DNA from 3 places in the Proteus vulgaris genome. Region 2 is predicted to be linked to each of the others. Evidence: predicted binding sites of a transcription regulator. Region 2 holds the regulator's gene; each other region holds the start of a gene.
The links. Region 2 encodes CRP, which controls carbon source genes, mostly activating them, when cyclic AMP is high. Its sites were predicted from a motif close to ATGTGANNNNNNTCACAT; they were not measured.
Positions count from the first base shown of each region.

Region 1: the regulator CRP is predicted to act here: its motif matches at 5,094-5,111, upstream of msrB (peptide-methionine (R)-S-oxide reductase MsrB).
Region 3: the regulator CRP is predicted to act here: its motif matches at 4,004-4,021, upstream of rbsD (D-ribose pyranase).

Region 1 covers NZ_CP090064.1:2,456,283-2,464,737, forward strand. The annotation lists gene sppA (signal peptide peptidase SppA) at 277-2,133, shown strand; gene ansA (asparaginase) at 2,379-3,401, shown strand; gene pncA (bifunctional nicotinamidase/pyrazinamidase) at 3,424-4,068, shown strand; gene LW139_RS11965 (YeaC family protein) at 4,175-4,456, opposite strand; gene msrB (peptide-methionine (R)-S-oxide reductase MsrB) at 4,539-4,976, opposite strand; gene gapA (glyceraldehyde-3-phosphate dehydrogenase) at 5,320-6,315, shown strand; gene LW139_RS11980 (D-hexose-6-phosphate mutarotase) at 6,430-7,314, shown strand; gene LW139_RS11985 (MipA/OmpV family protein) at 7,418-8,170, opposite strand; gene hypF (carbamoyltransferase HypF) at 8,265-8,455, opposite strand, start outside.
Region 2 covers NZ_CP090064.1:4,040,953-4,049,407, forward strand. The annotation lists gene LW139_RS19115 (LysE family translocator) at 1-562, opposite strand, end outside; gene LW139_RS19120 (hydrolase) at 662-1,642, shown strand; gene LW139_RS19125 (YheU family protein) at 1,639-1,860, shown strand; gene LW139_RS19130 (phosphoribulokinase) at 1,923-2,792, shown strand; gene LW139_RS19135 (OsmC family protein) at 2,881-3,288, opposite strand; gene crp (cAMP-activated global transcriptional regulator CRP) at 3,602-4,234, shown strand; gene argD (bifunctional acetylornithine/succinyldiaminopimelate transaminase) at 4,330-5,544, opposite strand; gene LW139_RS19150 (aminodeoxychorismate synthase component II) at 5,662-6,237, opposite strand; gene ppiA (peptidylprolyl isomerase A) at 6,612-7,181, opposite strand; gene yihA (ribosome biogenesis GTP-binding protein YihA/YsxC) at 7,452-8,084, shown strand.
Region 3 covers NZ_CP090064.1:759,249-767,703, forward strand. The annotation lists gene rbsK (ribokinase) at 1-15, opposite strand, end outside; gene rbsB (ribose ABC transporter substrate-binding protein RbsB) at 91-981, opposite strand; gene rbsC (ribose ABC transporter permease) at 1,024-1,989, opposite strand; gene rbsA (ribose ABC transporter ATP-binding protein RbsA) at 1,991-3,499, opposite strand; gene rbsD (D-ribose pyranase) at 3,507-3,926, opposite strand; gene dxs (1-deoxy-D-xylulose-5-phosphate synthase) at 4,474-6,339, opposite strand; gene ispA ((2E,6E)-farnesyl diphosphate synthase) at 6,406-7,329, opposite strand; gene xseB (exodeoxyribonuclease VII small subunit) at 7,330-7,593, opposite strand; gene thiI (tRNA uracil 4-sulfurtransferase ThiI) at 7,795-8,455, shown strand, end outside.

The DNA.
Region 1 (8,455 bases), 1.6 Mb from region 2:
TTATGTGACATTTTTTAGATATTTTCACGTAAGATAAATGTTTGCTTAATAACACCTTAAACAAAAGGTTATCATTAATGGTTTCCTAAAAATCAATGACAGACATTCAATAAGAGCTATATTAGAATATTCCTTCATTGTTATTGCTATTCCCTCTATTGCTAACAACATATTTTGTTTTAATAGTATGAGATTATGTGGATGTAGCCTGCTTACCAATAATTCTAGCATGACTGTTTAGGATTAAAATTTAGCTTTACATGATGTGGAGATAATATGAATAAAATTATGGAGTTAATCGGCGCAATATTAAAATTTAGTTGGCAAGCCATTAACTTTATCAGGAAATTAATCTTAAACGTTATTTTCTTTTTCCTTCTCTTTATGGTCTTTGGTATTTTCTTAATCACCAAAGAAGCACAAAAACCAGTTGATTATGAAGGCGCCCTTCTTGTTGATCTTAAAGGTGTGATTGTTGACCAAACCGCAACACAAAACCCTTTAGGTGAAGTTGGACGTGAGCTTTTAGGTGTATCAAGTAGCCAACTTCAAGAAAACTCCTTATTTGAAGTTGTTGATACGCTACGCCTAGCTTCTCAAGATCCGAAAATTAAAGGAATGGTATTAAAACTTGATGAATTCGCAGGTGCTGATCAACCTTCACTAAATTATATTGGTAAAGCGCTTAATGAGTTTAAAAAGACAGGTAAACCTATTTTTGCAGTAAGTGGTTATTACAGCCAGTCTCAATATTACCTCGCCTCTTATGCCGATAAAGTCTATCTCACGCCCCAAGGTGGGGTGGGTGTTTACGGTTTTGGTTTTCAAAACCTCTATTACAAAACACTGTTAGAAAATTTAAAGATTAGTACCCATATTTTCCGCGTAGGAACGTATAAATCTGCGGTTGAGCCATTAATGCGCAATGATATGTCAGCAGAGTCTCGTGAAGCTTCATTACGTTTAGTTAATGCGCTGTGGTCTGCATATTTAACCCAAGTTGCCGAAAACCGTAGTATTACCACAGAAGATGTTTTCCCAGGTGCAAAAGAGATGATTGCTCAGCTGCGCAAAGCAGATGGGGATAACGCAACTTATGCGCTAAATCGTAAATTAGTGGATTCTGTAAGCTCATACGCTCAATTTGAAGCTGATATGACAGAAACCTTCCAGTGGGATAAAGAGAATAAGCAATTTAACAATATCAGCATTTATGATTATGCCGATACGCTAACCTCTTCATTGCCTGCAAGTGATGAAGGAAATATTGCCGTAGTGGTTGTCCAAGGTGCGATTATTGATGGTGAAAGCATCCCTGGCTCAGCGGGTGGTTCAACTATTGCGAATCAAATTCGCCAAGCACGTTTAGATCCGAACATTAAAGCGCTTGTATTACGTGTAAATAGCCCTGGTGGTAGTGTTTCAGCTTCAGAGCAAATACGCAGTGAAGTTGCTGCTTTTAAACAACAGAAAAAACATGTGGTTGTATCAATGGGTGGCATGGCTGCATCAGGCGGATATTGGATCTCAACCCCTGCAAATAAGATTATTGCTAGCCCTTCAACATTAACAGGCTCTATTGGTATTTTTGGCGTTATTAATACGTTTGAAAACAGCTTAGAGTCTATTGGTGTTCATACTGATGGCGTCACAACTTCACCCTTAGCCGGATTATCTGTCACTAATAAGCTACCGGAAGAGTTTGCAGAGCTTTTACAGCTAAATATCGAAAGTGGTTATAAGACTTTCCTTAATTTAGTCGCTGAATCACGGAAGAAAACACCGGCTCAAATTGATCTGATTGCTCAAGGTCGTGTATGGGTAGGAATAGATGCAAAAAATGTCGGTTTAGTCGATGAGTTTGGTGATTTTGATGATGCTATTGATACAGTTGCTAAAATGGCAAAAATCGATCAACCGGTTGTTGATTGGATGAAACCTGAATTAAGTCTGTCAGAACAGATCATAATGAGTTTATCCTCTAACGCAAAAGCGCTTATTCCTGATCCATTACAAGCTTATTTGCCAGCACCTGTTTTAAAAGAAGTTAAAACACAGACTGAGTTTTATCGCAATATGAACGATCCGCTAAATCGCTATGCGTATTGTTTATCTTGTGGTGATATTCAATAATCTTTTCAATCTATACACCTGCTCATATAGAGTGGGTGTATTCCTCTATTTTTCTGGCCTTTGGTAGAATAATCTTCTGATAAATACTTTTTGTTCGTTTGTATTCAAGCAATTTTTAACACAATGATTTAAAGCAGATATTAGATAGTTTCTATTTTCTTTTTTTTAGCGCCCTTTCCTTTTTTTATTCTACAAACTCCCTATAATCAGGTATTTCTCACAGCTTAATAAGAGTGCTTTGTCTGATGCAAAAGAAATCAATCTACGTTGTTTATACTGGCGGTACTATTGGTATGCAACATTCTGAACATGGCTATATTCCTGTATCAGGGCATTTACAACGCCAATTAGCTAAAATGCCAGAATTCCATCGTGAAGAGATGCCCGATTTTACAATCAAAGAGCACCTTCCTTTAATTGATTCTTCAAATATCACACCTGAAGACTGGCAATCTATCGCTGATGATATTAATGATAATTATCATAACTATGACGGATTCGTTATTCTTCATGGTACTGATACCATGGCATTTACAGCCTCAGCACTCTCTTTTATGTTCGAGAATCTCAGTAAACCCATTATTGTCACTGGCTCTCAAATTCCTTTAGAAGCTTTGCGTTCTGACGGACAAACGAATCTATTAAATGCGCTCTATTTAGCTGCACATCATCCAATTAATGAAGTCGCACTTTTCTTTAATAACACACTGTATCGCGGTAACCGCACAGTAAAAGCACATGCAGATGGTTTTAATGCGTTTGCATCACCGAATAGCGCCCCTCTTTTAGAAGCAGGGATTAATATTAAGCAATTTAAAATTAATTCATTTCCAAAAGGAAAAGGAGAATTTATTGCGCATAATATTACGCCTCAACCCATTGGTGTTGTCACCATTTACCCAGGCCTTTCAGATGAAATAGTTAAAAATATTCTGATGCAGCCCGTGAAAGCATTAATATTACGTTCTTATGGCGTGGGTAATGCGCCGTCACACCCTGCTTTACTTTCTACACTACGCGAAGCAACAGAGCGTGGCATTGTGGTTATTAATCTTACACAATGTATTTCTGGTCGAGTGAATATGGAAGGTTATGCAACAGGTCAAGCCTTAGCTGAAGTCGGCGTTATTAGTGGTTATGATATGACATTTGAGGCAACATTAACTAAACTGCATTATCTCCTTAGCCAACAATATGATTACACTGAAATTTGTCGCTTAATGCAACAAAACCTTCGCGGTGAAATGACATTAAACGATAACGACTAAGCTTAATAAAAGGGCAACTTTCGTGAAAAACTCTGCGCTATTACTGGTTGATATACAAAACGATTTTTGTACAGGGGGTGCTTTAGCTGTTAACGACAGTGAGATGGTTATTCAAACAGCTAATCAGCTCATTAATGGTTTCAAGCGAACTAAAAGCCCAATTATTGCAAGTTTAGATTGGCATCCTGCAGATCATCTTAGTTTTGCTGAAAACTCAGGTACTGTTGTAGGTGAAATAGGGAAACTGAACGGGTTACCTCAAGTTTGGTGGCCAGTACATTGCGTACAAAATTCTCACGGCGCTGAATTTCATCCTGAGCTCAATCACACACTGATTAACCATATTATTTACAAAGGCCAAAACCGCCTTATTGATAGCTATAGTGCCTTTTTTGATAACGACCATGAATATCAAACAGGCTTACATACCCTTTTGCAAACGCTTAATATAAAACATCTTTATATTCTTGGTATTGCTACTGATTACTGCGTTAAATTTACAGTCATGGATGCTTTACAGTTAGGTTATCAAGTATCTGTTATTACTGACGGTTGCCGTGGTGTCAATATTCAAGATAATGACAGCCAAGTAGCGCTAGAAGAGATGCAAGCAAAGGGAGCGACATTAATAGATTCAGCACATTGGCTTAATCGTAACAATCAATAGGTTCGTTACTTTCTTTATCTTCATAAAATCAGAAAGGGGCTATTTTTAACCAATTCAGTTAATAAGTAGCCCTTTTTATATTAATTCTATCCATTCACCATATGTTTTAGTCATCATCCATTGGCGTTAGCGTTGCCAAACGTTCAGATTGAAACTGAGCTTTTAATTCTTGTTTGCTCTTCATGGTAATTTGCCCATTAGTGCCTACTGTCATATGCTCAGGTGTGTGGTTATTTTTTGCTTGCCATAATAAAACAATCTGCATGCAATGTTCTTTTTGTTCATCAGTCAATGCAACGCCGTCAGGCCATTTGCCTAATTCAACTGCGGTGGAAATACGTTGGTAAATTTCAGGGGTTACCATCGAAATAAGTTCATTAACTTCCATTGATTGCTCCATAAGCTAAATCATCACTTAAAATGGCTGAATCGTTTTTTCATTTGTTATATTTTTGTTAATTTAATGGCTATCAACCTTTCTGCTCTTCACCTGTCTCACTGTTTGTAAATGACAGTGAAGCTGAATTAACACAATAACGCTCCCCTGTAGGGGCAGGGCCATCATTAAAGACATGACCTAAATGTGCATCACACTGCTGGCAACGTATTTCCGTTCTTTTCATATTATGAGAAAAATCATCAATATAGCGGATCGCATCACTGTTAACAGGTTGGTAAAAACTAGGCCAGCCACATCCTGCATCAAATTTTGTATCTGAATAAAATAAAGGAGCAGAACAACATAAACAGTGATAAATCCCAGTTTGACGGTTATGTAATAACTTACCACTAAACGGAGGCTCTGTGCCGTGTTGTTGCGTCACATAACGTTGCATTTCATTGAGTGTTGATAAATCAAGGTGATTGTTATTGCTTGAAATATTCACTTTCTTTTCATTATCTGCCATATCGACCTCGTGCTCAGAAAAATGCTTTTTAAAACAACAGCGAATAATAACAAAGATTTAACAACAAATCTGAAAAATATAGTCTAAAATCATCAAGAGTAATCTTTAGTTTTTGAAATGTGATGAATTTCACATAACGGAGCAAAGGTAACTTCATTTATCGGCGTTGATCCCGATAATACACAGCGTAACATTTAGCTAAAACGACCAATCTTTAAGCGAAAAGTGTTTTTTTAATTGATTTTTTGCAATTATTGACACGATTCCGCTTGACGATTGGCGCGGTTTTGGTAACTTTAGAAGCAACTTTTTAATTCACTAAATTAAAGCTGGTGGAATACATATGACTATCAAAGTAGGTATTAATGGTTTTGGTCGTATCGGCCGCATCGTTTTCCGTGCTGCTCAAGAACGTTCAGATATCGAAATCGTAGGTATTAACGATCTGTTAGACGCAGACTACATGGCATACATGCTGAAATACGATTCAACTCATGGCCGTTTCAACGGTACTGTTGAAGTAAAAGATGGCCACCTCGTTGTTAATGGTAAAACCATCCGCGTAACTTCAGAAAGAGATCCAGCAAATCTGAAATGGAACGAAGTCGGTGCTGACGTTGTTGCAGAAGCAACTGGTCTGTTCTTAACTGACGAAACTGCTCGTAAACACATCCAAGCTGGCGCGAAAAAAGTTGTTCTGACTGGTCCTTCAAAAGACAGCACTCCTATGTTCGTAATGGGCGTAAACCATAAATCATACGCAGGCCAAGATATTGTTTCTAACGCATCTTGTACTACTAACTGCTTAGCGCCTTTAGCTAAAGTTATCAACGACAACTTCGGTATCGTTGAAGGCCTGATGACTACTGTTCACGCAACAACTGCAACTCAACGTACTGTTGATGGTCCTTCTGCAAAAGACTGGCGTGGTGGTCGTGGTGCTTCTCAAAACATCATCCCATCATCAACTGGTGCTGCTAAAGCTGTAGGTAAAGTTATTCCTGAACTGAACGGCAAACTGACTGGTATGTCTTTCCGTGTTCCTACTCCTAACGTTTCTGTTGTTGACCTGACTGCACGTCTGGAAAAACCAGCTTCTTACGCACAAATCTGTGATGCTATCAAAGCAGCAGCTGAAGGCGAACTGAAAGGCGTTCTGGGTTACACTGAAGATGCAGTTGTTTCAACTGACTTCAATGGCGAAGTTCTGACTTCAGTATTTGATGCTAAAGCAGGTATCGCTCTGAACGACAACTTTGTTAAATTAGTTGCTTGGTACGACAACGAAGTTGGTTATTCAAACAAAGTTCTGGATCTGATTTCTCATATCTCTAAATAATTAGAGCCTAGTAAATCAAGATTTTGCTTAGAGCCACCTTTTAGGTGGCTCTTTTATTTTCCAGCCAGTCAGTTTATTGTATTGAAATAGTCAGTGACAGAAGGCCAAAAGATAATGAACGAGAAAATATTTTCATTGCCGATTATTGAACAAATATCACCTTATTTAAGTCGTCGGCAATTAGGTGAACTTCCTATCCTTGTTATTTCACATCCTAAAGTACGAGCAGCTATTAGCCTTCAAGGTGCACATTTAATTGCTTGGCAACCAGCACAAGAACACCCTGTCTTTTGGCTCAGTGAAGCATCTCTATTCACTCCCGGTGTTGCCATTCGTGGCGGTATCCCTATTTGCTGGCCTTGGTTCGCTTCAGCAGGTACACCTAGTCATGGATTTGCACGTATTCTACCTTGGGAATTTAGCGCTCACACAGAACAAGATGACGGCGTACTTATTACAATGACACTAAAAGAGAGCCAACAAACACAAAAATATTGGCCTCATCCGTTTACTTTAATTGCTCGTTTTAAATTAGGGGCAACTTGTGAAGTAGAATTAGAATCTTACGGTGATTATGAAGCAACAGCTGCCCTTCACTCTTATTTTAATGTGAGTGATATTGATAATATCTCCGTTACCGGATTAGGAGGCCACTACATTGACACTGTAGCGGACAAAGAAGTCTATACTGATGAAACCGCATTACATTTTAATGGACGCACTGACAGGCTTTACACAGAGCCTGACGATTTTAATCTTATTCATGATGATGGTTGGGATCGCACAATTGAAGTTCATCATTATCACCATAGTGATGTGGTGTGCTGGAACCCCGGCGCAGAGCTTGCAAGTTCAATGAAAGATATGAGTGCAGGCGGCTATCGTAAAATGGCTTGTGTAGAAACTGCACGTATCCATAAACCATTAAAACCAGACAATGTGCATCCTGGTCGTTTATCTTTGGTAGTACGTGTTCGTAAAAATATTGCTGAAAAATAAATATTATTCACATATTACAAATAAAAAAGCTTCGAGGTTTAAATCGAAGCTTTTTTGTCATAAATAGCCTATTAAAATATCTATAGCGTCATACAGACATTGATTAGAATGTATAAGTCACACCAGTCCACACAATCGCAGTTACAGACTTATTCACCATTGGGCTGTCTTTAACTTCACTTGGTAAATGGTCAACACGCCCCATAGCAAAGAAGTTCCATTTTTCAGCAAATTTGTAGTTGGCAGAAATCTCGAAATAAGGTCTCCAACTATCATTTGGTGTGTATTCAGCTAAACCACTACGCTGTGATTCTGCATGAGTAATACCATACGCATAACGATTTTGCTTTTTGTTTTCCCAAACAATACCCGCACCAGGTTGGAAAGACCAATTACCTAATTCGAAAGGATATAAATAGGCAGCATCAGCAATAATACCATTACTTTTACCCAGCATATCACCAGAAACAATCGCTCTTAAGCTACCCCATGATTCATGGTGTTTATAAGTAAACCCCCCCATCATAGTATCACGACGACGATTCAATTTTTTCATTTGCTCGTCATCGCTATCACTTGGTTTATAAGCTTGAGGATAATAGTGCAAATCAACAGAAAGTTTATCTTTAGGTGTGTTCCACAAGTAATACCCTGCGGCTAATGTCGCAAAATAGAAATTTTCTGATTGGTAGTTAACTTGTGGCACGGGTAATAAATAATCTTTTGATTTAGCCCCTTTATAAGGAGTGACTTGTGCTAAGACTGAGCCACCAATTGACCATTCTCCAGCAAATGCTGCTGGTGTGCTAAGTCCTGCAATAACGGCTAAAGAAATGATAATCTTCTTATTACTCACGATGATTTTCCATATTGTCATTAATAAAGTAGCAACCAAAAACCAATTTCAGTCACAATTAACTAGAACCGATATTATTTTACCTATAATTATTTTAGTTTTGCATTAAATGTGTAGCAATCAGTGCTTGCCCTAATGCAATACCACCGTCTCCAACGGGCAACATCATAGGGGTTAGTACTTTTTTATTGTTTAATTTTTTCTTAAACATATGTTTGAGTAATGTGTTATTTAACACACCGCCCGTAAGTACAACGGTCTCAATCTGATGTTCATCGGCATATT
Region 2 (8,455 bases):
CCATTGAAATATTAAAAATAAACCAGGATCTTCTGCTTTGTAAAAATAAGCTGATTAAGGTTCCCCCTAAAATCCAAACAATCCCTGCGACAAAATTCACTATCACCATCACAATGCTCATCGCAATAATTGAACTAAAATAGGCATCACCAGATAAACTAAAACTTCCAACTGCCCCTAATCCCATCATCCACGCTTTAGGATTGAGAAATTGTAATAATCCACCTTGAAACCAACTTACTGCTTGTGGCGTTTTTGCTGGGATATCTAAACGCTGATAAGATGATGTCGCTGTTTTCCAAGCAAGCCAAAGTAAGTATGCACTTCCGATTATCTTTAATCCTATATGCAATGCAGGATAAATAATCAGTAATGCAGCCACACCAAATGCCGAGCTAAGTAAAACACATTGCATTCCCAGCATAATACCCGCCATAAGCTTTAATGAGCCTTTAAAACCGACATTAGCACCTGATGAAGTAAGTAATAAGTTGTTGGGTCCTGGTGTGATAGCGGCAATAAACAGGAAAATAGTTAAAGAAAAAATAAGGCTAATTGTCATGGCGAGTGCTCAAAGATGTGACAGATGTTTTATTTTCACCGAAAATAGCAGTATGTTATTTAGCAAACAAGTGTTAATTCATTTTGATAGACGGAAAATATGTCTCAATACTTTAATCCAATGCGTTGGGCTAAAAATCCACATTTACAAACGCTTTTACCAAGAATAGTGCGTAGAACACCACTATTAACGCCTTACTGGCAACGACTAAACCTTCCTGATAATGATTTTGTCGATTTGGCATGGAGTGAAGATCCCAAAATGGCGCTCGATAAGCCAAGATTAGTGATCTTTCATGGTTTAGAAGGAAGCTTTAGCAGTCCTTATGTTCATGGCATGTTATCAGCAGCAAAAGAGAGAGGCTGGTTAAGTGTTGTAATGCATTTTAGAGGATGCAGTGGTGAGCCCAATAGACAAAAACGCATCTATCACTCAGGTGAAACCGAAGATGCTCGCTACTTTTTAAATTGGCTAAAAAAGGAATTTGGTGAACAGCCAACAGCTGCCGTCGGCTACTCTCTTGGAGGTAACATGCTCGCTTATTACCTTGCTGAAAGTGGTGAAAATGCCGTTGTAGATGCCGCTGTTATTGTATCAGCACCATTAATGTTAGAGCCTTGTTCAGCTAAAATTGAGCATGGCTTTTCCCGTTTTTATCAATGGTATCTATTAAAAGGACTAAAAAATAACGCGACACGCAAGTTGATCCGCTATCCTGAATCATTGCCAATTAGTTTGTTGACGATAAAGTCCATCAAAAAGCTACGCCAATTTGACGATCTAATTACCTCTAAAATTCATGGATTCAAAGATGCCCTAGATTACTATCGTCAATGTAGTGCTTTGCCTTTATTAAATAAAATAAAGAAAACGACACTGATCATTCACGCTAAAGATGATCCTTTTATGTCTGCGGATGTTATTCCTGATATCACAACACTACCCAATAATATTGAGTATCAACTTACTGAATTTGGCGGGCATGTAGGTTTTGTCAGTGGCAAGCTTTCTAAACCCGTGATGTGGCTTGAAAATCGGATACCTGACTGGTTATCCGCTTATTTGGAGAAAACCAAATGATAATACCTTGGAACGAACTTTCCTCAGAGACTCTAGACAATCTTATTGAAAGTTTCGTTTTACGAGAAGGCACCGATTATGGTATCCAAGAGAAAACGCTTGAACAAAAAGTCGCCGACGTAAAAAAACAACTTAAATCCGGTGAAGCCGTATTAGTTTGGTCAGAACTTCATGAAAGCGTCAATATTATGCCTGCATCGCAATTTCGCTCTGATTAATCACTCCAGAGCGAAATATCGCCACCAATAAGGGCTAACCTTATTTTGCAAAAGGATAACCTATGTCAGTCAAACATCCTATCATCGCGGTTACTGGCTCAAGTGGAGCAGGAACGACTACCACGAGCCAAGCTTTTCGTAAGATATTCCAGCAACTTAATGCACATTCTGCTTTAATTGATGGGGATAGTTTTCATCGTTATACTCGCCCTGAAATGGACATGGCGATAAGAAAAGCCAAAGAACAAGGGCGACATATTAGCTATTTTGGCCCTGAAGCAAATGATTTTAGCCTACTGAGTTCCACATTCAGCCATTATAGTGAAACAGGACAAGGCCAATCACGTAAATATTTGCACTCTTATGATGAAGCAACGCCCTACAACCAATTACCAGGGACTTTTACACCATGGGAATCATTACCCAATAATACCGATGTACTCTTTTATGAAGGATTACACGGAGGTGTTGTCACTGATGAACACGATGTCGCACAGCATGTTGATTTACTAGTGGGTGTAGTTCCTATCGTTAACCTTGAGTGGATACAAAAACTTATCCGAGACACAACCGAACGGGGCCACTCACAAGAAGCCGTAAGAGATTCAGTGGTGCGTTCTATGGATGATTATATTAACTATATCATTCCGCAATTTTCGCGTACTCACATCAACTTTCAACGAGTCCCTACTGTCGATACATCAAACCCATTCTCAGCTAAAGCTATCCCAACTCTTGATGAAAGTTTTATTGTTATTCGCTTTAGAGGCTTAACGGATATTGATTTTCCTTATTTACTGGCAATGTTGCATGGCTCATTTATGTCAACAATAAATACAATTGTGGTGCCTGGTGGAAAATTAGGATTAGCGATGGAGTTAATTATGGCGCCATTAGTCAAAAAATTATTAAATGGCGAAAAGATCAGTTAACAAAAATAAAATCTATTTTTATAAAAATAATATCCCCTTTATTAAGGGATATTATTTCTAAATTAAACTTTATTTTAAAATATCAAATTTATTCAGCGTCTTTTATTTCGAATGAATGTGTAATATTAGCTGCTTTTCCTAACATTAAAGAGACGGAACAATATTTTTCTGCAGATAATTGAACTGCTCGTTCAACAATTTTATCTGTGAGTTCTTTACCTGAAACAATAAAATGTAAATTGATATCAGTAAATAAACGTGGAGCTTCTTCACGACGCTCTGATGTTAATTTCACTTCACAATCAGTGACTTGATGTCGCCCTTTGCGTAAAATACTAACGACATCAATCGCACTGCATCCACCCGCAGCAATTAAGACCATTTCCATTGGGCTTGGTGCTTTATCGCCAGAGTTCCCATCCATCATTATTTGATGACCTGATGAAGACTCACCAACAAAAGATAAATCTTCAACCCACTTAACTCGTGCTTCCATTTATTTTCCCCCTAAACATGACAGAAACTAAAAGAGTACATTCTCATAATTCAACTAGCAATTAGCAAATAGGTTTATTATGCTGACTGCGTAAAACGAGACTTAATGCACTAATTGTGTTAAAAACAATATCTGCTTGATGATAGTGGTTAAGATCAATGCATTATTTTCTCATTTATTATAATCTACTCCATATTAACTTACCGTGTTCTCAGGAAGTTAATAGGTCAAGATAGGATTTTTAAGCACGCTGTCTCAAAAGGGAGTCTATCCGTTTTGAATGGCTGCATTTAACGTACAGAGGATAACGCGAATGGTTCTCGGCAAGCCGCAAACAGACCCGACTCTTGAATGGTTTTTGTCACACTGCCATATTCACAAATATCCATCCAAGAGCACGCTGATCCACCAAGGTGAGAAAGCGGAAACACTTTATTATATTGTTAAAGGTTCCGTGGCTGTTCTTATTAAAGATGAAGAAGGGAAAGAAATGATCCTCTCCTACCTGAATCAGGGCGATTTCATCGGTGAACTTGGATTATTTGAAGAAGATCAAGAACGTAGTGCATGGGTTAGAGCAAAAACAGCCTGTGAAGTAGCAGAAATTTCCTATAAAAAATTCCGCCAATTAATTCAGGTCAACCCTGATATTCTGATGCGCCTGTCAGCTCAAATGGCGAACAGATTACAAACCACATCAGAAAAAGTAGGTAACCTTGCTTTCCTTGATGTAACAGGTCGTATTGCACAAACCTTACTAAACTTAGCAAAACAACCCGATGCTATGACGCATCCTGATGGCATGCAAATTAAAATTACACGTCAGGAAATCGGTCAAATTGTTGGTTGTTCACGCGAAACTGTAGGCCGTATTCTTAAAATGCTAGAAGATCAAAACCTGATCTCTGCACACGGTAAAACAATCGTCGTTTACGGGACTCGCTAAGTTTCCCTGCCCGAACAAACAATAGCCCGATACAAAGGGCTATTGATAAAAAATCTGTATAAACCCCATTCTTGTGATGGGGTTTATAATAAGGACTACTCTTTTACAAACTCCGCAATAGCTGCTTTTAATGCCGCCATTCCTTCTTGTAATTCTTCTTGGGTAATAATTAATGATGGCGTAAAACGCATAACATCAGCCCCTGCATTTAACATCATTAACCCATGTTTTGCAGCTAACCCTAATAGTATTTTCGCTTTGCCTTCATATTGTGGTGCAAGTTGTGCACCAATCAATAATCCTTGCCCACGGATTTGCGAAAAGACGTTGTAGGTTTGGTTTATTGCCGTGAGCTCGTCTACAATCCACTGATAGCGCTTTTCTACACCCTCAAGTACCTCTGGTGTATTGATTAAATCAAATGCAACATTACCCACTGCACACGCTAATGGATTACCACCATAAGTTGTACCATGAGTTCCTACTCCCATTACCGACGCTATCTCTTGTGTCGTTAACATCGCACTGAGTGGAAAACCACTTCCTAGCGCCTTTGCCGTAGTAATAATATCGGGAGTTACATCGTAATTCATATAAGCAAAAAGCTTACCTGTACGCCCCATACCCGTTTGTACCTCATCAAGAACAAGTAATGCTTGATGTTTATCGCACAACTCACGTAGCCCCCTCATAAATTCAGGAGTAGCAGCTGTTACACCGCCTTCACCTTGTACTGGTTCTAGTACAACGGCACATGTATGATCATCAATAACCGCTTTCACGGCATCTAAATCATTAAAAGGAACGTGTACGATATCGGCAGGTTTTGGGCCAAACCCATCTGCATATTTAGGCTGTCCTCCTACAGATACAGTGAACAGAGTTCGACCATGGAAGGCATGGTGAAAAGCAATAATTTTGGTTTTATAAGGACTATGACGAGTGATCGCATAATGGCGAGCTAATTTAAATGCAGCTTCATTCGCTTCAGCGCCTGAATTAGCAAAAAAGACACGCTCTGCAAATGTATTATCAATTAATTTTTGTGCTAAACGCAGTGCAGGCTCATTTGTAAAAATATTACTCACATGCCAGAGTTGCTCACTTTGTTCTTTCAATGCTTGATTCAGTGCAGGATGAGCATGTCCTAATGCCAATACAGCAATACCACCAGCAAAATCAATATAAGATTTTCCTTGCTGATCCCAAACTCGACTTCCCACCCCTTTAACAGGAATAAATTCTGCGGGTGAATAAATTGGCAACATTACTTGATCGTAAGTTGCCCGGTTGATGCTTTGCTTTGTCATTACCCCACCTGATCGTTATTCATCTTCAATGTGAAAATATAATCACTAAATATGAATAAAAAATCAAATGTGGTTTTGTATAAAAAGGCGTTATTTCGCTATTTAAATACTATCTTATTAATATTTAAGAAAATTATTTAATAACTCATGCCCTTGTTCACTTAAAATACTTTCTGGGTGAAATTGAACCCCTTCAATTGGAAGTGTACGATGGCGAATTCCCATAATTTCATCAACATTTCCATCATGTTGGCTCCATGCCGTTACTTCAAAAGGCACAGGTAACGTCGTAGCATCTATCACTAAAGAGTGATAGCGCGTTACACTTAAAGGACGATTAAGTCCTTTAAAAACGCCTTGTTGGTTATGATGTATCAATGAATTTTTACCATGCATAACTTCTCGTGCTCTAATAACAGATGCACCAAAAGCTTGCCCTATTGCTTGATGTCCAAGACAAACGCCAAGAATAGGAATTTCACCTGCAAACCGCTGTATAGCCTCAAGAGAGATCCCGGCTTCATCAGGAGTACAAGGTCCTGGCGAGATAACAAGATGTGCTGGCATCATCTTTTCTATCTCTTTAAGTCCAATCTCATCGTTACGCTTAACAACAACCTCAGCACCCAATTCACAGAAATACTGATAGAGGTTGTAGGTAAACGAGTCGTAATTATCAATAAGTAACAGCATATTAGCCTATCCGACTGATTTTCTTATCATTATCTATTTTATTACTATTTTAAAGCGAGTGTATATTTGCCAAAATAGCTCGTTGTTTAACCGACTTGGGTACAACAAAGCCGATTATCATAGCACAGGTATAAAATATGAATAGTAAGCAAGAAAATCTGCTGATTTATTGCGCAATAACAATAATGACGGTAATTGATGATGAATACAGTGATTAATAGTGTAATGAATACTTATTGCAGGAGATCACACGAAAAAACAGACGATAAAAAATATTTTTTTCGTACTAAAAACCCCGGAATGAATACTTTCACTCCGGTTTATATGTATTTTATCTTATCAGAATACGTAAATACCCTATCCCAATAATGCGTTTATTCTTTTACGACTTCAGCAGATAAAATAGTAACCGTTTTTACCGGCACATTTTGGTAAGGACCAATATTGCGGGTTTGAGCTTGTGAAATTTTATCAACCACATCCATACCCTTTACCACTTTACCAAATACGGCATAACCAAAATCACGTTGACCGTGATCTAAAAAGGCATTATCAGCCACATTAATAAAGAATTGACTGGTTGCACTGTCTTTATCCGACGTACGTGCCATAGCAATAGAGCCTTTTACATTACGTAACCCATTATCTGCTTCATTTTTAATTGGCGCTCTGGTCTGCTTTTGTTGCAAATCAGCAGTGAAACCACCGCCTTGAACCATAAAACCGGGGATAACACGATGAAAAGTTGTGCCGTTATAGTATCCATCTTCGACATACTGAATAAAATTTTTCGTTGTTATTGGGGCTTTTTTATTATCCAGTGATATTTCAATATTGCCTTCAGAGGTGACTAATTTAACGAAGGTTTCTCCCGTTGCCATTGCAAAAGTCGCTGTTGTTAAAGTGCAAGCGGTAACGAAGGTGACAAGAAAACGTTTTAACATGCAGGGATCCTTTACTTTAATAGTCTACAACTTACTTAATATGCAGCGATTCTAATTCGCTGAGGTAAATAGTGCCAATCATTTACCTTTATTTACGCTCAATAAGTCTAATTACGTCATAACAGAGTAAATTTTAATTTTTAAGCTCTGTTATAAGTCATTAAATTGCGCCAAAATAGAGCAAATAGATATTTTAGATATTCTTTCTCATGCAGAATTGAAATGAGTATGCATGAGAAGCCGCATTATTTCAGAGAGGTTTATACCATAATGGCCCAATTTAATTACCAAAAAGCACATTTCATCATCAGTGCGCCTGATATCCGCCATTTACCACCAGATACAGGGATTGAAATTGCCTTTGCGGGTCGCTCTAATGCCGGTAAATCCAGTGCTTTAAATGCCTTAACCCAACAAAATGGGTTAGCAAGAACCAGTAAAACCCCAGGCCGTACTCAATTAATCAACCTCTTTCAAATTGAAGAGGGTTTACGCTTAGTCGATTTACCTGGCTACGGTTATGCTCAAGTTCCTGAAGAAATGAAGCGCAAATGGCAACGTTCTTTAGGTGAGTACTTACAAAAAAGAGAGTGCTTAAAAGGCGTAGTTATTTTAATGGATATTCGTCATCCATTAAAAGATCTCGATATGCAAATGATTGACTGGGCAGTTGAGTCTGAACTCCCTACACTCGTCTTACTGACTAAAGCCGATAAGCTGGCATCTGGTGCCCGTAAACAACAATTGATGAGTGTACGTGATGCACTAGCAAGTAAAGTTGGTGATATTCGTATCGAATATTTTTCATCATTGAAAAAAATTGGTATTGATAAGCTACGTAACACACTTAATGAATGGTATTCAGGCAAAGAAGAAGCGCCTGTAAACGACAATAACGTTTAATCTCTTCTTTTTCCCACCCAAAACTGACTGATCTTTTATTGATTAGGGGAAAATCACCTTTCCCCTTTCACTTCTAGCACAAACCACTTCAGCAAATTTTAGACAAAAAAATGCCCCAGTCGAAATAAAGTCGACTGGGGCAGCTAATATTCAGCTAAATCCGATTACGTGAAGTAAAAGGTCTGAAAGATAGAACATCTTACCTCTGTACCCTACGAGAGATAATGTACTCTATTTTATTGGTTAATAAAAGCCCTTTTGTAATTTTTTTTCACATGCAGACACGATTCAGCTATGTGTTTATGTATTCAAATCATAAATAAATGTAGTTTAATTACATAATTATGAGACTTTAATCACTTACATGAATA
Region 3 (8,455 bases), 1.1 Mb from region 2:
GCGAGGTGTTGTCATAGCCTTTATCCTTGTGAAAACGTGTTTTAATGATCAAAGCCACCACGGAGCAACATCACTCCGTGGCATTTGTTGTTATTTTTTAATAACTAACTCAAGTTCGACTGGGATTGTTGCATCCACTTTTTCGCCTTTGAGAATTTTATCTGCAGTTTGGATGCCGATAATACCAATTTGGTCTGGGCGTTGAGCAATGGTTGCGCCTAACATGCCACGGTTTACCGCTTTGATCCCATCATCTGTACCATCGAAACCAATCACTAATACATCGCTACGACCCGCGGTTTGCAATGCACGTAATGCACCTAATGCCATTTCATCATTTTGTGCAAAAACAGCTTGAACCGCAGGATAAGCAGTTAATAGATTTTGCATCACGTTAAGACCTTTTGTGCGGTCAAAATCAGCAGGTTGGCTGGCAAGTATATTCAGTTTGTGAGCATCAACCGCTTGTTTAAAACCTTCACCACGTTCACGAGATGCAGAGGTTCCAGTGATCCCTTCTAGTTGAATAACTTTGGCATCATTGGCCACTTTTTCAGCAATATAGTCACCCGCCATTTTACCACCAAGGCGGTTATCAGAAGCAACATGGCTGACAACTTCACCTTTGTTTGCAACACGATCTAAGGTGATAACTGGGATCTTAGCTTTATTCGCTAAAATAACCGCATTACCTACAGCATCTGAGTCTGTTGGGTTAATGAGCATTAAGCGTGTGCCTTTTACGGTTAAATCTTGCACGTTAGCAAGCTCTTTAGCTGGGTTATCCATCGAGTCAAGCACAACTAAATCGTAACCTAAACGATTTGCTTCTTTCTGTGCACTGTCTTTCATGGTGACAAAGAATGGATTATTGAGTGTAGAGATAACAAGTGCGATAGATTCTTTTGCAAACGCGTTAGCGCTGATTGTGGCACTTAACGCAACAACAGAAAGAAGTGTCGCCATTTTTTTGAGTTTCATAATATAAGTTCCTGTCGGGGTTCGGATTAAGAGAATAGAGAGTTATTTTTTGTTATCTACCAAAACAGCAAGTAAGATGACCACCGCTTTTACTATCATTTGATAGTTTGATGATATTCCTAATAAATTCAGTGCGTTATTTAAGAAGCCTAGAATAAGTGCACCAATTAACGTACCGATAATACGGCCTTTACCACCCGCAAGGCTGGTACCACCCAGAACAACCGCAGCAATGGCATCTAACTCATAACCATTACCAGCCATCGGTTGTGCTGATGAAAGGCGAGCAACTTCAATTACGCTAGCAAGGGCAGCTAACAAACCACACAGTGCATAAACAATAATTTTTATTTTATCGACGCTAATACCAGATAAACGTGTTGCTGATTCATTTCCCCCAAGCGCATAAATATAACGACCTAAACGGGTGTGATGTAATAAATACCATGCACTTAAAAAGACAATCATCATGAGCCAGATTGGAGTTGGGATCCCAAATGGACGACCAATACCAAACCAGCTAAAGAGATCGGCATTATCGCTAAATCCAGTATTAATTGGGCTGCCGTCGGTATAAACACGGGTAACACCGCGCAGTAATAACATCATGACTAATGTAGCAATAAAGGCTTGAACTTTACCTTTTGCCACGATAATCCCTGTTACACCACCAATAGCTGCACCAAGTGCTAATGCACCGATAACCGCAACAAGGGCATTAATATCAGCGCCAACCATAGAAGCAGCAACAGCACCGGTTAATGCAAGCAATGAACCAACAGATAAGTCGATACCAGAGGTTAAAATGACCAGCGTCATGCCAACCGCCATAATGGCGTTAACCGATGTTTGCTGAAGAATGTTGAATATATTGTTTAAGGTAAAGAAATTAGGGCTGAGTGTGGAAACGACAACAATCAGAAGTAGTAATGCTATCAGTGATTTTTGCTCTAATAGCCATGCTTTTGAAAACCAACGTTTTGACGCTGGAATTGAATTCGTGCTCATATCAAACTCCTACCTTAGCGTCATATTGTTTACCAACAGCGGCTGCCATTAGCATTTCTTGTGTGACATTGTGAGCTGAAAACTCACCGCTAATACGACCTTCATGCATCACCAAAATACGGTCACTCATTCCCATTACCTCAGGCATTTCAGAAGAAATTAATATGATGCTTAATCCTTCTTGTTTAAATTTATTAATTAGCTGATAAATTTCTTTTTTAGCACCAACGTCTACACCACGAGTGGGTTCATCAAGAATAAGCACTTTAGGGCGAGTCATCAGGCCTCTTGCGATAGCCACTTTTTGTTGATTTCCCCCTGATAAAAAGCCAATTGTTTGATCCATTGAAGGGGTTTTTATATTGAATAATTTAATAAAATCACCGACAGTGAGTTGCTCTTCTTTATGATTGAGTACTCCCATGCCACGGCTAAAATAACGAAGTGCGGTCAGTGACATATTTTCTTTCACTGACATACCTAGCACTAAGCCATCTCGTTTTCTGTCTTCAGAGATATAAACAATGCCGTGTTCCAATCCTTCAACCGGTTTTTTGATTTGGCAGGGTTTGCCATCTAGCTCTACGGTGCCATTGGTTTTGGGTAATGCGCCGTAGATAATTTTCATTAATTCTGTACGACCAGCACCCATTAAACCTGAAATACCGAGAATTTCACTTTCATGTAATGAGAAACTGACATCGTGAACATCTTCACCACTGAGGTTAATGACATTGAGTTTGGTTTTGCCTTGGGGGATGTTGATACGAGGATATTGGTCTTCTAACTTACGGCCAACCATCATTTCAATGAGCGTATCTTCTTGTAATGTGCTAACGGGTTTTTCACCAATAAATTGACCATCTCGAAGTACGGTCACGTCATCGCAAATCTCAAAGATCTCTTTTAAGCGATGTGAGATATAAACAATGCCACAACCTTGATCTCTTAGTTCTCGAATAACACTAAATAGCGATTCCGTTTCGGTGTCAGTTAATGCATCCGTTGGCTCATCCATAATAATCACTTTGGAACCAAAACTAAGTACCTTGGCAATTTCTACCATTTGCTGATCACCAATCGATAATTCAGACACTAAACGGTGACTGCTGTATGCAAGGTTTAATCGGGCTAATAACTTATCAGCCTCTGCATACATTTTCTTCCAATCAATGGCGCCAAAAGCACGCGTAAACTCACGACCTAGGAAGATATTTTCTGCAATGGTTAATTCAGGAATAAGGTTAAGCTCTTGGTGAATAATGCCTATTCCTGCTTCTTGGGAAGATTTGGGGCCATTAAAAGCACAACTTTCACCTTGATAAATTACCTCGCCAGCATCTTTTTTATAAATGCCAGTAAGTACTTTCATCAGCGTTGATTTGCCAGCACCATTTTCACCCACTAAGGCCATCACTCGACCGGGATAAATGCGCAATGTAGCGCCTGATAGTGCTTTTACACCCGGGAATGACTTATCAATATCTTTAAGTTCGAGTAAAGGTTTCATATTGTCCTCAGAAAGTCACACCAGAAAACAACACAATATTGGCATAAGGTGTACATTCACCTGTTCTAATAACAGCTTTATTTTCAGTAAGTTGTTTTTTGAATGCTTCATGTGAAACATACATTATTTGAATGGGTTTCTTCTGTTCTTGCTCTAATAAATAGAGGTAAGAGACTATCTCATTAAAAAGGAGGGGATTAATGGTCTTAATTTCTTCCGCCAGCATCACTGCTTCAACTTGCATTTCATGAGTGATTGTTTGCAATACTGACATAAAGTCAGGAATACCCTGTGTTAGAGCGAGATCAATACGTTCAACAGAAGAGGGAATGGGTAATCCGGCATCTGCAATAGTGATTTTGTCAGTGTGTCCTAAACGTGAAATTACGCTAGAAATAGGACTATTTAGTAATACGCCTTTTTTCATATTTCCTCCTCAGCGAAACGTTTCGCTACTTATATAGTAGAAAAGAAAAGGGGGAAAACAAGTTTGATTTATTCAGATTGTGAGCATGATCGAAACGTTTCGTTGACAAGCAAAAAGAAAGAAAAATCTAACTGATTGAATAAATTAATGCTGAATGGATTCAATAAGAGAATGTTTTATTTGCAGTGATTTTCATAAAATATGAGTTATAGACGACATATTACATAGAGGAGTTTGAGTAATAATAGTACTAGGTTTAATTTATTATTAAGTTTTCCTTATGCAAGGGGGCTGTATGGGATGGATAATTGGTATTATTATTTTTTTTGCTTTGGTGTCCGCTATTTTTAAACCTAGCCATTGTGATGTTTGTAACCTTAGTTTTAAAAGGAAATATTACACATGGACTATCGATGGTAAAAAACAACACTTATGCCCAAATTGTAATTCAAAAATGAATAAAAGAATTAGTAATCAAAGATTTAATAGTCGTTTTGGTAAGTGATTAGCATAGAAAAATGCCCGTTTAAAACGGGCATTTAAGACGTTATTTAGCTTGATAATCCGTAATAGATTTCTCAATACCAACAGCATCAAGTCCTAAGTCTGCTCGGATCTCTTCTTGTCCACCTTGTGGTACAAACAAATCAGGAATGCCTAGATTTAAAACAGGTACTAAGCAACGCTCTTGCATGAGTAATTCATTAACACCACTGCCCGCGCCACCCATAATGGCATTTTCTTCTAGTGTTACCAACATATCATGCTGTTCAGCCAGAGAAAGGATAAGTGATTTATCAAGAGGCTTGATAAAACGCATATCGGCTACCGTTGCATCAAGTTTTTCAGCGACTTCTAACGCTTCTGGTAGTAATGTACCAAAGTTTAGAATAGCAATACCTTTGCCTTGACGACGAATAATACCTTTACCCATAGGCAGTGGATCAAGTGGTTGCAATTGCGCACCAATACTAGAGCCTCTTGGATAGCGTACAGCAACAGGGCCATCTTGATAGTGATAACCGGTGTGAAGCATTTGGCGACACTCATTTTCGTCACTTGGCGCCATAATGACCATATTAGGAATACAGCGTAAGAATGAGAGATCAAAAGCACCTTGGTGAGTTTGACCATCTGCTCCCACAATACCACCACGATCAATAGCAAATAAAACAGGCAGTTTTTGAATGGCAATATCGTGGATCACTTGGTCATAAGCGCGTTGTAAGAATGTTGAGTAAATAGCAACAATCGGCTTATAGCCACCAATGGCTAAACCTGCTGCAAAGGTAACGGCGTGTTGTTCTGCGATAGCAACATCAAAGTATTGTGATGGGTATTCTTTTGAGAAGCGCACCATACCCGAGCCTTCACGCATAGCTGGAGTAATTGCCATCAATTTTGGATCGGTTGAGGCTTCTTCACATAGCCAGTCACCAAAAATTTTGGAAAAGGTAGGTCGTGCATTAGGGCTTTTAGGTAATGTACCTGCTTGTGGATCAAATTTAGGTACAGCGTGCCAGCTAATCGGATCACGTTCAGCAGGGGCATATCCACGACCTTTTTTGGTCATAATATGCAGAAGTTGAGGACCTTTTAGATCACGCATATTAGCGAGAGTCTGTACTAACGCAATAACATCATGACCATCAACAGGACCAATATAGTTAAATCCTAACTCTTCAAACATGGTGCCAGGAACGACCATGCCTTTGATATGTTCTTCAGTCTTTTTCAGTAATTCTTTAATTGGTGGAATACCAGAAAAGACCTTTTTTCCACCTTCACGCAAAGTGGTATACAGTTTGCCAGATAACAATTGTGCAAGATGATTATTCAACGCACCAACGTTTTCTGAAATCGACATCTCGTTATCATTAAGAACAACGAGCATATCTGGTTCAATATCACCTGCGTGGTTCATTGCTTCAAAAGCCATACCCGCAGTAATTGCACCATCACCAATGACACAAACTGTTTTTCTATTCAGTTTTTCTTGTTCAGCGGCAACAGCCATACCTAAACCTGCACTGATAGAGGTTGAAGAGTGACCGACACAAAGTTTGTCGTATTCGCTCTCTTCACGCCAAGGGAAGGGATGTAATCCATTTTTTTGGCGAATTGTATCAATACGGTCACGGCGACCTGTTAAGATTTTATGGGGATAGGCTTGATGCCCCACATCCCATATAAGGTTGTCAAAAGGGGTTTTATAGACGTAATGGAGAGCAACCGTTAACTCAATAGCACCTAAACCTGAGGCGAAGTGACCACTTGAGCGGCTGACACTGTTAAGAAGAAATAGCCTTAGCTCATCACAGAGTTTAGGTAAACTCTCTTTTGGTAATAGGCGCAAATCTTCTGGTGTTTCAACCAACGCCAATGTGGGATATTTTTCGATATCAATGCTCATGTGATGCCTATTAATTAATCACTTGTAATAGGGAAAGAACAGGTAAGCTGCTCTCTTTATTTTTTATTAGTTTTTCCGTTCGACGATAAAACTCGCTAATTGTTTAAGCGTGGTCGTATCGTACTCGTATTGCTCAAGAAACGCTAAGGCATCCAGTGCTTCGTTATACAATTCCTGTGCTTTCTTTTGAGCTTGTTCTAATCCAAGGAGTGCAGGATATGTGCTTTTTCCTGACTCTTGGTCACTACCTTGGCGTTTTCCAGTTTCTTCGGTACTTCCGATGACATCTAAAATGTCATCTTGCACTTGAAAGGCAAGGCCAATGGAGTGAGCATATTTATCTAATGCAGGTAATACATCATGGCCTTTAGAGCCTGCACTATATGCACCTAAACGAACAGCTGCACGAATTAATGCACCTGTTTTGTGTAAATGGATTTTTTCAAGAGAGGCGAGATCAATGGATTTATCTTCTGCTTCCAGATCAAGTGCTTGACCACCACACATACCTGAAAGACCACTCGCTGTGGCTAATTCAGCAATCATTGCAACGCGATCAGCCATAGAAACATCAGGCATTGGATTTTTTGCTAAGATCTCAAAAGCCAGAGTTTGTAGTGCATCACCTGCTAAAATAGCGTTGGCTTCACCGAATTCGATATGACATGTTGGTTTACCGCGACGCAGATCATCATCATCCATTGCAGGTAAATCGTCATGAATAAGGGAGTAAGCATGAATACATTCCACAGCAGCTGCCGGAGCATCAAGGTTTAGCGCAGGGACTTTAAACATTTCACCAACAGCATAAACAAGGAAAGGGCGTAAGCGTTTTCCACCTAAAAGGGCGCCATAATGCATGGCTTTACCTAGTGGCATGTCAGTAAATGGTAAGGTGGATAGCGCTTGGTTTAATGCATCATCAACACGCTGGTGGGCGGAATCTAATTTATGACGGAACGCATCCGTACTTGAAGTTGCGTTACTCAATTATTCTGCCTCTTGGATAAAATCATCAGGAGTTGCATTATCATCTTCTTTAAGAAGAATACGAACACGCTGTTCTGCGTCTTGTAATGTTTTTTGTCCAACACGGGCTAGACGAACGCCATGTTCAAACTCATTAAGCGCTTCTTCTAAAGGGAGTTCACCGGATTCTAAACGGTTTACGATTTGCTCAAGTTCTTGCATAGATGCTTCGAAACTTGGTGTTTGTGCGATGTCTTCGTTAATTGGTGTCGTTTTCTTAGCCATAATATTTTTGATAATAAAGCATGTTAGCGCTGAATAATAGCGATCATCTTACTACAAGTGAGATGAAAATTTCTTATTCAGTCGATGATTTTTGCGGGTGAGCCCTAAATATTGGTGATATACTTTGTGACTTTTATAAACTCCAGTCAATTTACATCACTGTAGTTTATGTTTCTACTTAATAACCTATGACCATTGACTATGAAGTTTATTATTAAATTATTCCCCGAAATTACGATCAAAAGCCAATCCGTTCGTATACGTTTTATCAAGATCCTCACTAGCAATATTCGTAATGTACTTAATACATTAGGCGATGAAATCACAGTTGTCCGTAATTGGGATAACATTGTGGTGGTGAGTAAAGACGAAAGTAAAAGCGAAGCTGTATGTGATGCTTTAACACGTATTCCTGGTATTCATCACTTTTTACAAGTCGAAGAACATCCTTATACCGACTTACATAATATTTTTGAGCAAACTTTTGCAGCATTTAAGCATTTAGTTGAAAACAAAACATTCTGTGTTCGTGCAAAACGTCGTGGTAAACACAGTTTTACTTCTAATGAAGTTGAGCGCTATGTAGGTGGTGGTTTTAACCAACACGTTGAAAGCGCAAAAGTGAAGTTAACGCGTCCTGATGTCACCATTAATTTAGAAATTGAAGATGACAAACTTATTCTAGTGAATGCGCGCTATGAAGGTATTGGTGGTTTTCCAATTGGTACACAGGAAGATGTTTTATCACTGATCTCTGGTGGCTATGACTCAGGTGTATCAAGCTATATGTTAATGCGTCGAGGTAGCCGAGTTCACTATTGTTTCTTTAACTTAGGTGGCTCTGCACACGAAATTGGTGTTA